Regions from separate parts of the Comamonas flocculans genome, predicted to be linked through region 1. Evidence: predicted binding sites of a transcription regulator. Region 1 holds the regulator's gene; the other holds the start of a gene.

Region 1 (7,625 bases):
CCATCGAGGACACCCCGCAAGAGGCCGCCAGTCTGCGCGCCCGTTCCCATCTGATGATGAACATTGCCGAGGCCATTCGCGTGCAGGGGCTGACCCAGGCCCAGGCCGCCGCCCTGTTTGGCGTGACCCAGCCGCGCATATCCGACCTGGCGCGCGGCAAGGTAGCGCTGTTCTCGCTCGACGCCCTAATGGACATGGCCGCCGCCGCTGGCATGGCCCCCGCTATCACCGTGACCGTGCCCAAGGTGCCAGCCGCTAGGCGTGCAAGAAAGCGCGCACCCGCCCACGCCTGACAAGTTACGCCCCAGCTAGGCCAGCTTCGAAACCTGGCCGAAAAGCCGGAAACCTTCGCCGGCCTGCTGGGGCACCGGAACGAAGGTCAGCACTGGAAGGGGTGCAACGATGAATGATTTTCCGCCGCTACCGCACTTTTTGACTTTGGGCGAAGCCGCCCAGGCCGTGGCAGACCGGACGGGCAAGCCTTGGACTGCACGCCAAATATTGGGCTGCGCTGAACGCCACGAAATAACCGTTTTCGCCCGGATTGACCGCGCTGCAAAATTTGTGCGCGTGCAACCAACTGACGGCCGCACAAACAAGATTGCCGCCGATGCTGGCAGTCTTCCGATACTTGGCGCGAAGGCCGTTCAAGCCCTGCTACTGACTGGAGAGGCAAGCTCTACCGGCTGGGAAGAACCGGCTACTGTGGACTTTTTCGGCGAGCCTATGCGGGCATGGGCCCGTGCCTTTGAGCTTGCCCAAGGTGAAGAACCGCCCAGGGTGGGGATAGACGATTGCCGCGTAACCGATGGCCGCGCTGCCGGCCCACAGCATGAACAGGGCTTCGCCGCTTCAACCGCCGCCGCTGCTGGCATGACCAAGCAGGCCATCAACCAGCACCTGGCCCGCGCCGAAGCCCTAGGCGATGACCTGCAGCGCATCACTGGCACAAGCCTGGATAAAGGTGTGCGCAAACTGCGACCCCTCCTTCCCGCGCGCGCATGGGCGGCACCAGGCTTCTCACTTGAAACCGTTTCAAGTGAGGGTTCCCCCCCGCGCGCGTGGGCGGCACAATTCGGGCCAGTCGCGTTTCAAACGCGGGTGGTTCCCCCCGCGCGCGCATGGGTGAGCCCTGGTGCGCTCACTTCGTAAAAACGAAGTGACGGTGCACCCCGCGCGCGCCGGGTGAAGGATCTAACCGGCGCGTATTTGGCAAAAGTGCCTACAGATTGCCTACAAGCAACACCAAAAGAAAAACCCCGCTAGTGTTTATGTAGCAGGGTTTCCTTTGCTATCCTGGTAGGCCGTGTTGGACTTGAACCAACGACCAAAGGATTATGAGTCCTCTGCTCTGACCAGCTGAGCTAACGGCCCGAAAGCATGGCCCGCGCAGGGCGGGCCGGGGCGCATTGTAGTGGCTCAGCTGCGGTGGCTCAGCGCGTTGGAGACGAGCCGCGAGGTGATGTCCACGATCTGGATCATGCGGTCGTAAGGCATGCGCGTCGGCCCGATCACGCCCAGCGTGCCCACGATCTGGCCGTCGACCTCATAGGGGGCGCTGACCACGGACAGCTCTTCGAACGGCACCACCTGGCTTTCGCCGCCGATGAAGATGCGCACGCCCTCGGCGCGGCTGGAGATGTCGAGCAGGCGCAGGATCTGCGTCTTTTGCTCGAACAGCGTGAAGGCGCGGCGCAGGTTGTCCATGTCGCTGGAAAAGTCGCTCACCGCCAGCAGGTTGCGCTCGCCGGAGATGATGACCTCGTCCTGCGATTCGTCCAGCGCCTCGCTGCTGGCGCTGACCGCTGCCTGCATGAGCTGGACGATCTCGGCGCGCAGGCTGTCCACTTCGCTCTTCAGGCGCTCGCGCACCTGTTCCATGGTCAGGCCGCCGTAGTTGGTGTTGAGAAAGTTGGCCGCCTCGACGAGCTGCGACTGGCTGGGGTCGGTCTCGGTGAAGATGACGCGGTTTTGCACGTCGCCGTCGGGCGAGACTATGATCACGAGCACGCGCCGCTCCGACAGCCGCAGAAACTCGATGTGCCGGAATACCGAGGCCCGGCGCGGCGCCATCACCACGCCGACGAACTGCGACAGGCTGGAGAGCATGTGCGCCGCATGCGCTATCACTTTTTGCGGCTGCTCGGGCTTGATCTGCAGGTGCGGCAGACGCTCTTTCTGCACCGTGAGCATGGTGTCCACGAACAGGCGGTAGCCCTTGGCGGTGGGGATGCGCCCGGCCGAGGTGTGCGGGCTGGCGATGAGGCCGAGCTCTTCCAGATCGGACATGACGTTGCGCACCGTGGCCGGCGAAAGCTCCAGCCCGGAGGCGCGCGACAGCGTGCGCGAGCCGACCGGTTGCCCCTCGGCGATGTAGCGCTCCACCAGCGCCTTGAGCAACAATTTGCCACGCTCGTCCAGCATGCGTTTCATTCTAGGGCCAGTCGCGGCCCGCACCCCGCTCCGCGCCCCCGAGCACCGCACCAGCGCTTACCATAGCAAGCCATACCGGCCCGCAGCGGGTGTTGTAATCAAGGCCATGCAATCCATCTTCCACCGCGTCGCCGTGATCGGCAAGTACCAGAAGTCGCGCGCACGCAGCGTGCCCGACACCTTGTGCAAGGCGGTGCGCGAGATCGCCGCCTTCGCGCTGCAGCACGGCTGCGAGGTGGCGCTGGACGATGAAACCGCGGTCAATGTCAAGCTGCGGGACTTTCCCACACACGACCTGGACGCGATCGGGCGCCACTGCGACCTGGCGCTGGTGGTGGGCGGCGACGGCACCATGCTCAGCGTGGGCCGGCGTCTGGCGCGCCATGGCACGCCGCTCATAGGCATCAATCAGGGGCGGCTGGGCTTCATCACCGACATCGCGCTCGAAGGTTTCGAGGCCATGCTCGCGCCCATGCTCGAGGGGGCCTATGAAGAGGATGTGCGCCCGCTGATGCACGGCAGCGTGCTGCGCGGGCGCGACTGCGTGTTCGAGGCGCTGGCACTCAACGACGTGGTGGTCAATCGCGGCTCGACCTCGGGCATGGTGGAGCTGCGCATCGAGGTGGACGGCGACTTCGTCGCCAACCAGCGGGCGGACGGGGTCATCATCGCCTCGCCCACCGGCTCGACCGCCTATGCGCTGTCGGCCGGCGGGCCCATGCTGCATCCCTCGATTCCAGGCTGGGTGCTGGTACCGATCGCGCCGCACACCCTCACCCACCGCCCCATCGTGCTGCCGGACGCGGCCGAGGTGGCGATCGAGCTGCTGAGCAAGCGCGAGGCCAGCGCCAACTTCGACATGCAGTCGCTCGCCCAACTCAAACCCGGCGACCGCGTGCTGGTGCGCCGCTCACCCTACAGCGCCTGCTTCCTGCACCCCGTGGGCTGGAGCTACTTCGCCACCTTGCGCAGCAAACTGCGCTGGAACGAAGGGGGATCCTGAACATGGCCCTGCGCCGCATCGCGCTGCGCGACTTCGTGATCGTGCGCGAACTCGATCTGGACGTGCACGCAGGCTTCACCGTGCTGACCGGCGAGACCGGCGCGGGCAAGTCCATCCTGATCGACGCGCTGCAACTACTGCTGGGCGCGCGCGCCGACACCGCGCTGGTGCGCGAAGGCGCCGAGCGCGCCGAGGTCAGCGCCGAGTTCGACGCCCTGCCCGCCGCGCTCCTGCCCTGGCTGGACGAAGCCGGCATCCCGCACGACGACGGCCTGCTGCTGCGCCGCAGTGTCGATGCGCAGGGACGCAGCCGCGCCTGGATCAATGCCGTGCCTGCCACGGCCACGCAGATGCGCACGCTCGGCGAATGGCTGATCGACATCCACGGCCAGCACGCCTGGCAGAGCCTGACGCGCGCCGACGCCATGCGCGCCCTGCTCGATGCCTACGCGGGCGCGGACACCCGGGAAGTGGCGCGCACCTGGAGCGCCTGGCGCGCGGCGCACGCGGCGCTTGCCCAGGCGCTCAGCGCGCAGGACAGCCTGCAGCAGGAGCGCGAGCGCCTGCAGTGGCAGATTGCGGAGCTGGAAAAACTCGCCCCGCTCGAAGGCGAATGGAGCGAGCTCGACGCCGAACACACGCGCCTGGCCAACGCCCAGGCGCTGCTCGCAAGCGCCCGGCAGGCGCTGGACGCGCTGCAGCCCGACGAGGGCCGGGGCGCGCTCGGGCAGCTTGCCGGCGCGCTGCAGGCACTGCAGGAACAGCTGGCGGTGGAGCCGCAGTTCGAGCCGCCGTGCACCGCCCTCACCTCCTGTCTGGCAGAAGCCGAGGACGCCGCGCACAGCCTGCACGGCTACCTGCGCCACAGCGAACCCGACCCGGCGCGCCTGGAGCAACTGCAGGAGCGCCTGTCGCTGTGGCTGCAGCTGGCGCGCCGCTACCGGCGCACGCCCGAGGAGCTGCCCGCCCTGCTGGCCGGCTGGAGGGCTGCGCTGCACAGCCTGGACGAGGCGAGCGACCTGCAGCGGCTGCAGGCCGCGGAGCAGCAGCAGCGCCAGGCCTACGACAAGGCCGCGCAGCTGCTGTCGCGCGCACGGCGCAAGGCGGCCACGCCGCTGGCCGCAGCCATCACCCAGGCCATGCAGGGCCTGGGCATGACGGGCGGGCGCTTCGTGGTGGAGGTCAGCGCCGCCAGCGAGCCGGCCACGCACGGCATCGACCAGGTGCAGTTTCTGGTTGCCAGCCATCCGGGCATGACGCCACGCGCCGTGGGCAAGGTAGCGTCGGGTGGCGAGCTTTCGCGCATCGCGCTGGCCATTGCGGTCACCACCAGCGCGCTCGGAGAAGTGCCGACGCTGATCTTTGACGAAATCGACTCGGGCGTGGGTGGCGCCGTCGCCGAGACCGTGGGGCGGCTCATGCGCCGCCTCGGGCGCGACCGCCAGGTGCTGGCCGTCACCCACCTGCCGCAGGTGGCCGCCTGTGGCGACCAGCACTGGCTGGTGGCCAAGCACAGCACGCGCACGCAAACCAGCAGCAGCGTGGCGGCCCTGAGCGGCCAGCAGCGCACGCGCGAGATCGCCCGCATGCTCGGCGGCGAGCACCTCTCGGCGACCACGCTGGCGCACGCCGGCGAAATGCTGGCCGGCGCGGGGGAGGCTTAGGGCGTGTCGCTTGAACTCGTGCTCATCACCGGCATGTCCGGCTCGGGCAAGACGGTGGCGCTGCATGCGCTGGAGGACGCGGGCTACTACTGCGTGGACAACCTGCCGCCCGAGCTGCTGGGGGCTTTCGCGCGCCTGGAGCACCGTGAGCATGCCAACCGCGTGGCGCTGGCCATCGACGTGCGCAGCGCCGCCGCCCTGCCCCTGGTGCCGCGCCAGCTCGAGGAACTGCGCACCGAGGGCGTGAAGGTGCAAACGCTGTTCCTGGACGCCAGCACCGAAACCCTGGTGCGGCGCTTTTCCGAAACGCGCCGGCGCCACCCGCTGTCCAAGGAAGAGCTGCGCGACGGCCGCCAGGCGCTGGTGCAAAGCATAGGCCTGGAGCGCGAGCTGCTGGCCGAGCTGCGCGAGCAGTCGCTGGTGATAGACACCAGCACGCTGCGCAACGCCCAGCTGCTGGCCTACGTCAAGAAGCTGATGGCGCTGCCGCCGGGGCGGCTCACGCTGGTGTTCCAGTCCTTCGCCTTCAAGCGCGGCATTCCCATGGACGCGGACTACATCTTCGACGTGCGCATGCTGCCCAACCCCTATTACGACCCCCAGCTGCGCCCGCTGACGGGGCGCGACGCCCCGGTGGCCGACTTCCTGCGCCAGCAGCCGGAGGTCGCCAGCATGCAGGCGGACATCACCGGCTTCCTGCAGCACTGGCTCGCGCCGCTGGCGCACAACCACCGCAGCTATGTGACGGTCGGCCTGGGCTGCACCGGCGGGCAGCACCGCTCGGTCTATCTGGTGGAGCGACTGGCCGAACACTTTGCAGGCGACTGGACCACGCTCAAGCGCCACCGCGAACTGGATGGCAGCTGAAGCACTTCAGATATTCAGAAGAAATTGGCCGCAAACGCTTGACTGGCGTGCGGTAGCAGCTATCAAAAGAGCGATTCTTCCGAAGCAATCAGACCCGCCAACAGCTTGCGTATCGGCGCGGGCAGGCCCAAGGCCCGCCATTCAGCCGGCGCAAACCAGTCCCCGGGCAGTCCCTGCGGCGGCGCCCGCACCAGCACCGGATGCAGGCGCAGCTCGCGGTGCGTGAGCACATGGGTAAACGCTGGCCATTCCTCGGGCTGCGCCCGCGGCGCCAGCAGCGCGTCGAGCGCTGCACGACTGGGCGCCACCGGTGGGCAATGCAGCCCCGCCCAGATGCCCTGCTGTGGACGCCGCGCCAGCCAGCAGCGGCCGGCGGCATCCAGGCAGATCAGCAACCACCAGTCTTCGCCGCGCCGCTGGGTGCGGCGGCTGCGCACCGGATATTCGCTCTGGCGCCCCTGGCGGCGCGCGATGCACGGCTCGGCCAGCGGGCAGCGCGCGCAATCGGGATTGCGGGCCAGGCAGACGGTGGCGCCCAGGTCCATCAAACCCTGGGTATACAGCGCCATGGTGTGCGCCAGATCGCTGCGCGGCAGCAGCTCCTGCGCCAGCGCCCACAGCGCGCGCTCATTGGCTGCCTGCGACAGGTCGGCGGCAAAACCCAGCACGCGCGTGAGCACCCGGCGCACATTGGCGTCCAGGATGGGTGCGCGCTCGCCATGGCAGAAGGCGGCGATCGCGCCGGCGGTGGAGCGGCCTATGCCGGGCAGCTGCGCGAGCTGCGCGCTGTTTGCGGGAAACACCCCACCGTGCTCGGCCACCACCACCTGGGCGCAGCGGTGCAGGTTGCGTGCCCGGCTGTAGTAGCCCAGCCCGCTCCACAGGGCCAGCACCTGCTCCTGGCTTGCAGCCGCCAGCGCCCGCACGTCGGGGAACTGCGCAAGAAAGCGCGGGTAGTAGTCCAGCACCGTCACCACCTGGGTCTGCTGCAACATGATTTCCGACAGCCACACCCGGTAGGGATCGCGCGTGCCCTGCCAAGGCAGGTGCCGGCGTCCGTGCGTCTGCTGCCAGCGCACCACGCGGTCGGCCAGGTCGGCGGGCTGCATCAGCGCGCCTGGCATCGCGGGCAGTAGAAGCTGCTGCGCTGGCCCTGGCGCAGCAGGCGTATCGGCGTGCCGCAGGCCATGCAGGGCAGCCCCGCACGGCCATAGACGCTGGCCTGCAACTGAAAGTGGCCGCTGTCGCCCTGCACGCCGGAAAAGTCGCGCAGCGTACTGCCGCCGCTGTCCACCGCGCGCGCCAGCACCTCGCGGATGGCCGCATGCAGGCGCCGCACCCGCTCCGGTCCCAGGCGCGCGGCAGCGATCGTGGGGCGTATGCGCGCGGCAAACAAGGCTTCGCTTGCATAGATGTTGCCCACGCCCACCACCACCTTGCCAGCGAGCAGCACCTGCTTGATGTTCTGGCGCGTGGCCTTGAGCGCTCGGGCAAAGCGCGTCAGGTCGAAGTCGTCGGACAGCGGCTCCATGCCCAGGCCGCCCAGCAGCTTGCGCGCGGCGGGCGCAGCCTCGCTCGCTGCCCAGACCACGGCGCCAAAGCGGCGCGGGTCGTGCAGGCGCAGCAGGCCGTGCTCGGTCTGCAGCTCGAAGTGGTCG
Region 2 (7,625 bases), 290 kb from region 1:
GGTCGCGCTTGTACACGCTGGCAATGCCCTGGCCGTAGGGGGTGCGGTCGTCGACCACGGCCACCTGCTTCAGGCCCAGGGTCTTGGCGGTGTAGTTGGCCAGCGCGGCGCCCAGCGCGTTGTCGTTGGCGATCACGCGGTAGGTGGTGTCCCAGCCCGGCTTGGTCAGGTCGGGGTTGGTGGCGGCGCCGGTGATCATCGGAATGCCGCAATCATGGAACACCTTGGACGAGGGGATGGCCACGCCCGAGTTCACGAAGGTGACGGCGCCCGCAACCTTCTGGTCGCACAGCTTCTGCGAGGCGGCCGTGCCCTGCTTGGGGTCGGCGCCATCGTCCTCGGCGACGATCTCGAACTTGATCTTCTTGCCGCCGATTTCCATGCCCTTGGCATTGAGGTCCTCGATGGCCATGCGCACGCCGTTTTCGTCGTCCTTGCCGAAGTGGGCCTGGGGACCGGAAACCGGGCCGATGTGGCCGATCTTGATGACTTGCTCCTGGGCAAGCGCGCCGGAGCTCACTCCGATAGAACCGATGCCGGCCACGACGGCGGCGACAAACAACTTGCGCGAAATCTCCATTGAAGGCTCCTGATCTGCAGAAAAATGCGAAAGCGCAACCTTATGGAGCTGCGGCCTTCTTGGCAATGGCGAAAACACCTGCATTTGCGCTTTTCACCACATGGTTTACCCGCGCAAAAAAAGGGCCGCGCAAGGCGGCCCTTCGGTGGCGAAAGCGGGCGCTTTCAGCCCTGTGCTTACATGCCCATGCCGCCCATGTCGCCCATGCCGCCGGGCATGCCGGGGGCGGGGGCTTCTTCCTTGGGCGCTTCAACGACCATGGCTTCGGTGGTCAAGAGCAGCGAAGCCACCGAGGCGGCGTGCTGCAGCGCGGCGCGCGTGACCTTGGTCGGGTCCAGGATACCCATCTCCAGCATGTCGCCGTAGGTGTCGTTGGCGGCGTTGAAGCCGTAGTTGCCCTTGCCTTCGAGCACCTTGTTGACCACCACGGATGGCTCGCCGCCGGCGTTGGCCACGATCTCGCGCAGCGGCGCCTCGATGGCCTTGAGCACCAGCTTGATGCCCGCGTCCTGCTCGGCGTTGTCGCCCTTGAGGTCCCCAATGGCTTGCTTGGCGCGCAGGAAGGCGACGCCGCCGCCGGCCACGATGCCTTCTTCCACCGCGGCACGCGTGGCGTGCAGCGCGTCTTCCACGCGGGCCTTCTTCTCCTTCATCTCGACTTCGGTCGCGGCGCCGACCTTGATCACCGCCACGCCGCCAGCGAGCTTGGCCACGCGCTCCTGCAGCTTCTCGCGGTCGTAGTCGCTGGTGGCTTCCTCGATCTGCACGCGCACCTGCTTGACGCGTGCCTCGATGTCGTCGGCGCTGCCTGCACCGTCGATGATGGTGGTGTTTTCCTTGGCGATCTCCACGCGCTTGGCCTGGCCCAGATCGGCCAGCGTGGCCTTCTCCAGCGACAGGCCCACTTCCTCGGCGATCACCTTGCCGCCGGTCAGGATGGCGATGTCTTCCAGCATGGCCTTGCGGCGGTCGCCGAAGCCCGGGGCCTTGACGGCGACGACCTTCAGGATGCCGCGGATGGTGTTGACCACCAGCGTGGCCAGCGCCTCACCCTCGACGTCCTCGGCGATGATGAGCAGCGGACGGCTGGCCTTGGCCACCTGTTCCAGCGTGGGCAGCAGGTCGCGGATGTTGCTGATCTTCTTGTCGTAGAGCAGCACGAAGGGGTTTTCGAGAATGGCGACCTGCTTCTCGGGGTTGTTGATGAAGTAGGGCGAGAGGTAGCCGCGGTCGAACTGCATGCCTTCGACGACTTCCAGCTCGTTGTCCAGGCTCTTGCCGTCCTCGACGGTGATCACGCCTTCCTTTCCCACCTTGTCCATCGCGTCGGCGATGATCTTGCCCACCGACTCGTCGGCGTTGGCCGAGATCGAGCCGACCTGGGCGATTTCCTTGCTCGTGGTGGTGGCCTTGGAGGCCTGCTTGAGCTGCTCGACCAGCGCGATCACGGCCTTGTCGATGCCGCGCTTGAGATCCATGGGATTCAGGCCGGCGGCCACGTACTTGGTGCCTTCGCGCACGATGGCCTGGGCCAGCACGGTGGCGGTGGTGGTGCCGTCACCGGCGATGTCGTTGGTCTTGGAGGCCACTTCCTTCACGAGCTGCGCGCCCATGTTCTGCAGCTTGTCCTTGAGCTCGATTTCCTTGGCGACCGACACGCCGTCCTTGGTCACCGTGGGGGCGCCGAAGCTGCGCTCGAGCACCACGTTGCGGCCCTTGGGGCCCAGGGTGACCTTGACCGCGTTGGCCAGGATGTTCACGCCTTCCATCATGCGGGCGCGTGCGTCACCGCCGAAAACTACGTCTTTTGCTGCCATGTTTGGCTCCTGAAAATATGAATGAAATCAGCCTCAAACGCTTTACTGGTCTGCGCTTGCAGCTATGAATGGAGGAGTAATTACTTTTCGACGACGGCAAACAGGTCGTCTTCCTTCATCACGAGCAGCTCATCGCCGTCCACCTTGACGGTCTGACCGCTGTACTTGCCGAAGAGCACGCGGTCGCCCACCTTGACGTCCATCTTGATGCGGTCACCGTCCTCGTCGAGACGGCCCGGGCCCACGGCCAGCACTTCACCCTGGTCGGGCTTCTCGGCGGCGTTGTCGGGGATGACGATGCCCGAGGCCGTCTTGGTTTCGTTTTCGAGGCGCTTGACGACCACGCGGTCGTGCAGAGGACGAAGTTTCATGACAACTCCTGAAATTCACTGGTTGAAGAGGGTTCGCAAAAGCGGCCCCTTGAGGGCCGCCGCGCGCGCTTGGGAAAGGTGTTGTTAGCACTCAAACCCAACGAGTGCTAATCATAAGGGCGTTTGGCCCGATTTCAAGGCCCGTACGCAGGATTTCGGTCTTCTTCTTTGCGCGCCCCGGGGCGCTCAGAGCAGATGCAGGAATTTGTCCAGAATCTGGAAGTGGTCTTCGAAGAACCGCGCTTCCATGTCCGGCAGTTCGTGCAGCGCCACCCAGCGCGCCTGCGCCGCATCGTCGCCGCCCTGCACCGCCGGTGGCGTGGCGTCGTCCAAATCGATATGGTGCACGTGGGTGATGGTGCGCCCGCGCTGGCTGCGGTCGGGGTGGTCGAACACCTGCACCGAGCGCAGGCTCTGCGCCAGACGTCCTTCAGTGAGTGCGCAACCGGTCTCTTCGCGCAGCTCGCGCAGGCAGGACTGCCACAGGGTGTCGTGTGGCTCCAGAAAGCCGCCGGGCAGCGCCCACAGACCCTGGCCCGGCGCCTGGGCGCGCTGTACCAGCAGCACCTGGTCGCGGCAGCGCAGCAGCGCGTCCACGGTGACGAAGACGGGCGGATAGGGCGCCGCCGCCCAGGCCTGGCGGTAGTCGCGCAGCATGCGCCACTCCGCCTGCAGGTGCTGGTAGGGGGCTTGCGAAGCCATGCGGCGCAGCAGCGCGAGCGTGGCGGGCGGCGCCTGGTCGGCAAAGGGCGCAAGGGCGCTCGCCAGATCGGCCTGTGCGGCACCCAGCCAGGCATCGCGCAATTGCGTGGAATCGATCGCGCCCATGCGCGGCAGACTGAGCAGCTGCCAGCCTGGGAAGGCGCGCAGGTATTCGCTGCTTGCGTCCTTGAAGTGGCCGACGAGCGCGACGCGCGCCTCGGGGCCCGCATGCTGCGCGACGGCGCGGCGCACCGCATCGGCCCAGCGCGGCTCGTCGTAGTAGTCGCGTACCGGGCAGGGGATGAGGCGCTCGCGCAGTGACGGCTCGACGCTCGCACGCAGCAGCTCTGCGCGTTCCTGCCAGGTGAAGGGATTGCGCGGCGTGCGCGCCTGAAAGGCCGACCCCAGCACTACGACGACCAGGCGCGCCTGCCGCGCCGCCTCCTGCAGCAGCGCAAGATGTCCCTTGTGCACCGGCTGGAAGCGGCCTATCAGTACGGCGATGTCAAAGCGATGGTGGTCCATGGCGTGGGTGGATTCGGCGCGTGGCCGCTGGTGCCGCGACGGCTCTTGCAAGCGCGCCGCTGCGCTTCTTCAGGCTCTACAGGCCGCGCTGCTGCCCGCAGCAGCGCGGCCTGTGGCGCAAGGCCGCTTGAAGTTGCTGCGCACCTTCAAGGTTTACAACCCCGCTGCTGCCCGCAGCAGCGCGGCCTTGTCCGTTCTCTCCCAGGTGAACTCGGGTTCGTCGCGGCCGAAGTGGCCGTAGGCGGCGGTCTTGGCGTAGATCGGGCGTTGCAGGTCGAGCATTTGCAGGATGCCCTTGGGCCGCAGGTCGAAGTGCTGCGCCACCAGCTCGGCAATCCGCGTGTCCGGGACCACGCCGGTGCCTTCGGTATAGACGGTGACGTTCATCGGCCGCGCCACGCCGATGGCGTAGGCCACCTGGATCTGGCACTGGCGCGCCAGGCCGGCGGCGACGATGTTCTTGGCCACGTAGCGGCAGGCGTAGGCGGCGCTGCGGTCCACCTTGGTCGGGTCCTTGCCGCTGAAGGCACCTCCGCCATGCGGGCAGGAGCCGCCGTAGGTGTCGACGATGATCTTGCGCCCGGTCAGGCCGCAGTCACCCTGGGGGCCGCCGGTGACGAAGCGTCCGGTGGGGTTGATCAGGTACTTGGTGTCCTTGAGCCATTCGGCGGGCAGCACCGGCTTGATGATCTGCTCGACCACGGCTTCGATGAAGCTGGCCTTCATCTTCGTCGGCGTCTCGGACTGGTCGGGGCTGTGCTGGGTGGAGAGCACCACGGTGTCGATGCTGTGCACCTTGCCGTCGATGTAGCGCATCGTCACCTGGCTCTTGGCGTCGGGACGCAGGAAGGGCAGGGCGCCGCTCTTGCGCTGCTGCGCCTGGCGCTCGACCAGACGGTGGGCGTAATAGCTGGGCGCCGGCATCAGCGTGTCGGTCTCGTCGCAGGCGTAGCCGAACATCAGGCCCTGGTCGCCGGCGCCGGTGTTCAGGTGGTCGTCGCTCGCCTGGTCCACGCCCTGCGCGATGTCGTTGCTCTGCTTGTCGTAGGCCACCAGCACCGCGCAGCCCTTGTAATCGATGCCGTAGTCGGTGTTGTCGTAGCCGATGCGGCGGATGGTGTCGCGCGCCACCTGGATGTAGTCGACCTGGGCGTTGGTGGTGATCTCGCCGGCCAGCACCACCAGGCCGGTATTGGTCAGGGTTTCTGCAGCGACGCGCGAGCGGGGGTCCTGGGCAAGAACGGCGTCGAGGATGGCGTCGGAAATCTGGTCGGCCACCTTGTCGGGATGGCCTTCGGAGACGGATTCGGAAGTGAAGAGAAAGTCGCTCGCCATTTGTGCATAAACTCCTGGTTTCTAAGCATTTGGGGCGTTGCCCAAGCCTCCTCAGGAGCTTTGCGGCGAACGCTTTAGCAGTCTTGTTTCACGTCGCCCTGCAAGTTGCTCGGTTAACTCGGCGACCGCGCCATTGTAGTGAATGCCCCTGATCTTTCGCTTCTTGTCTCTGCTGCCGCTGTGGTTGCTGCATGGCCTGGGCGCGCTGCTGGGCTGGCTGGTGTTCGCGCTGTCGCCCACCTACCGGCGCCGCTTCATCGCGCATGCGCGGCTTGCAGGCTATTCGCTGCGCGCCGTCGGCTCTGCGGTGGGACACGCCGGGCGCATGGTGGCCGAGGCGCCGCGGCTGTGGCTGCGCGCGGCGCTGCCACCGTGCGAGGTGCGCGGCGCCGAATGCGTGGAGCAGGCCTGGGCCGCCGGGCGCGGGATCGTCTTTCTCACGCCGCACATCGGCTGCTTCGAGCTGTCCGTGCAGGAGGGTGCGCGCCGCTGGGCGCCCGGGCACGGGCCTTTCACCATCCTGTACCGGCCGGCGCGCCAGGCCTGGCTGGCCCGGATGCTGGCCCAGGCGCGCCAGCGCCCTGGCATCCGCGCCGTGCCCACCAATCTGCAGGGGGTGCGCCAGATGATCAAGGCCTTGCGGCGCGGCGGGGCTGTGGGCTTGCTGCCCGACCAGGTGCCGCCCCGGGGCATGGGCGTGTGGGCGCCGTTTTTCGGGCGTGAGGCCTACACCATGACGCTGGCGGCGCGGCTGGTGCAGCAGACGGGGGCGGCCGTGATCCTGGCGCGCTGCGAGCGCCTGAGGCTGGGGCGCGGCTACGTGCTGCACCTGCAGGCGCTGGAGCAGGCGCTGGCCCCCGAAGTGGATGCGGCCGTGCGCCAGATCAATGCCGCGCTGGAAGCGCAGATCCGGCAATGCCCGCAGCAGTACCTGTGGGGCTATGGGCGCTACAAGCAGCCGCGCGAGCCGGAGGTGGCCGCTTGATGACGCGACTGGCCATCGCCGCGCTGAATCTGCTCGCGCGCCTGCCCCTGCCCTGGCTGCGCGCGCTGGGCACGGGCCTGGGGCGGGTGCTGTTCGTGCTGGCGCGCAGCCGGCGCGCGGTGGCGCTGCGCAACCTGCAGCTGTGCTTTCCCGAGCTGCCCGAGCCGCAGCGGCGCGCCTGGGCGCGGGCCTCGTTCGAGGCGTTCTGCCAGACCTTTCTGGACCGCGGCTGGCTGTGGAGCGGCTCCGAAGCGCTGCTGCGCGCGCGCGTCAAGCTCACCGGCGCGGTGGCGGAGCTCGACGACCCCTCGCCCATCATCGTGTTCGCTCCGCACTTCTATGGCATGGACGCGGGCGGGCTGGCACTGCCGCTGCGCACCCGGCGCGAGTTCACCTCGATCTATACCGCCAACTCCAATCCGGTGCTCGATGCCTGGCTCACCGAGGGGCGCCAGCGCTTTGGCGCCTCGCGCATGCTCAACCGCGCCGAAGGGGTCAAACCCATCATCAGCTGCCTGCGCAAGGGCGGTCTGCTGTATCTGCTGCCGGACATGGACCACGGCGCCGCCGGTTCGCTCTTCGTGCCTTTCTTTGCCGTGCCCGATGCGGCCACGCTGCCCTCGCTGTCGCGCTTTGCGCGCCTGGGGCGGGCCAAGGTGCTGGCGCTGTATACCCGCATCACGCCGCAGGGCTATGAGGCCCGTTTGACGCCCGCCTGGCAGGACTTTCCCACCGACGACGTGGCGGCGGACACCGCGCGCATGAATCGCGAGCTGGAGGCCGCGATCCGCACCATGCCGGCGCAGTATTACTGGGTGCACCGCCGCTTCAAGACCCGTCCGCCGGGGCAGGAGTCGGTGTACCGCTGAGGGCCGGCGCGCTCTCTAGAATCGGCCGCTTTCACCGAACCCGAAAGATTGCCCCGCCATGTCCGAGACCCTGAGCCGCGAGCGCTCCCATGCGATGGTGCAGGTGGCGCTGTTTGCGGCGCTGACGGCGGTGCTGGGCCTGATCCCCAAGCTTGATCTGCCGTTTGGCGTGCCCATTACCCTGCAGTCGCTCGGGCCCATGCTGGCCGGTTGCTTTCTCGGGGCGCGGCGCGGCTTCCAGGCCATGGCGTTGTTCGAACTCGCCGTGGCGGCGGGCCTGCCGCTGCTGGCGGGCGGGCGTGGCGGGCTGGGGGCGTTTGCCGCGCCCACTTCCGGCTACCTCGTCGGCTTCATTCTGGCGGCGGCTGCCACGGGGCTGTTGATGGGCAGGTTGCCGCGCGCCACGCCGCTGCAAGCGGCCATCAGCGCCTTCGTGGCATC

What was found. Region 1 encodes HrcA, which represses chaperone genes, less so after heat shock. Its sites were predicted from a motif close to TTAGCACTCNNNNNNNNNGAGTGCTAA; they were not measured.
Region 2: a site for HrcA is predicted at 2,853-2,879, ahead of groES (co-chaperone GroES). Genes of this name have one in related genera too.

What each region holds. Positions count from the first base shown of each region.
Region 1 covers NZ_CP042344.1:2,773,461-2,781,085, reverse strand. The annotation lists gene FOZ74_RS13335 (helix-turn-helix domain-containing protein) at 1-293, shown strand, start outside; gene FOZ74_RS13330 (hypothetical protein) at 403-1,152, shown strand; tRNA gene FOZ74_RS13325 (tRNA-Ile) at 1,298-1,374, opposite strand; gene hrcA (heat-inducible transcriptional repressor HrcA) at 1,420-2,424, opposite strand; gene FOZ74_RS13315 (NAD kinase) at 2,540-3,436, shown strand; gene recN (DNA repair protein RecN) at 3,439-5,100, shown strand; gene rapZ (RNase adapter RapZ) at 5,104-5,967, shown strand; gene mutY (A/G-specific adenine glycosylase) at 6,030-7,076, opposite strand; gene mutM (bifunctional DNA-formamidopyrimidine glycosylase/DNA-(apurinic or apyrimidinic site) lyase) at 7,076-7,625, opposite strand, start outside.
Region 2 covers NZ_CP042344.1:2,478,899-2,486,523, forward strand. The annotation lists gene FOZ74_RS11845 (branched-chain amino acid ABC transporter substrate-binding protein) at 1-580, opposite strand, end outside; gene groL (chaperonin GroEL) at 757-2,397, opposite strand; gene groES (co-chaperone GroES) at 2,478-2,768, opposite strand; gene FOZ74_RS11860 (bifunctional nicotinamide-nucleotide adenylyltransferase/Nudix hydroxylase) at 2,955-3,995, opposite strand; gene metK (methionine adenosyltransferase) at 4,149-5,330, opposite strand; gene FOZ74_RS11870 (lysophospholipid acyltransferase family protein) at 5,473-6,315, shown strand; gene FOZ74_RS11875 (lysophospholipid acyltransferase family protein) at 6,315-7,184, shown strand; gene FOZ74_RS11880 (biotin transporter BioY) at 7,243-7,625, shown strand, end outside.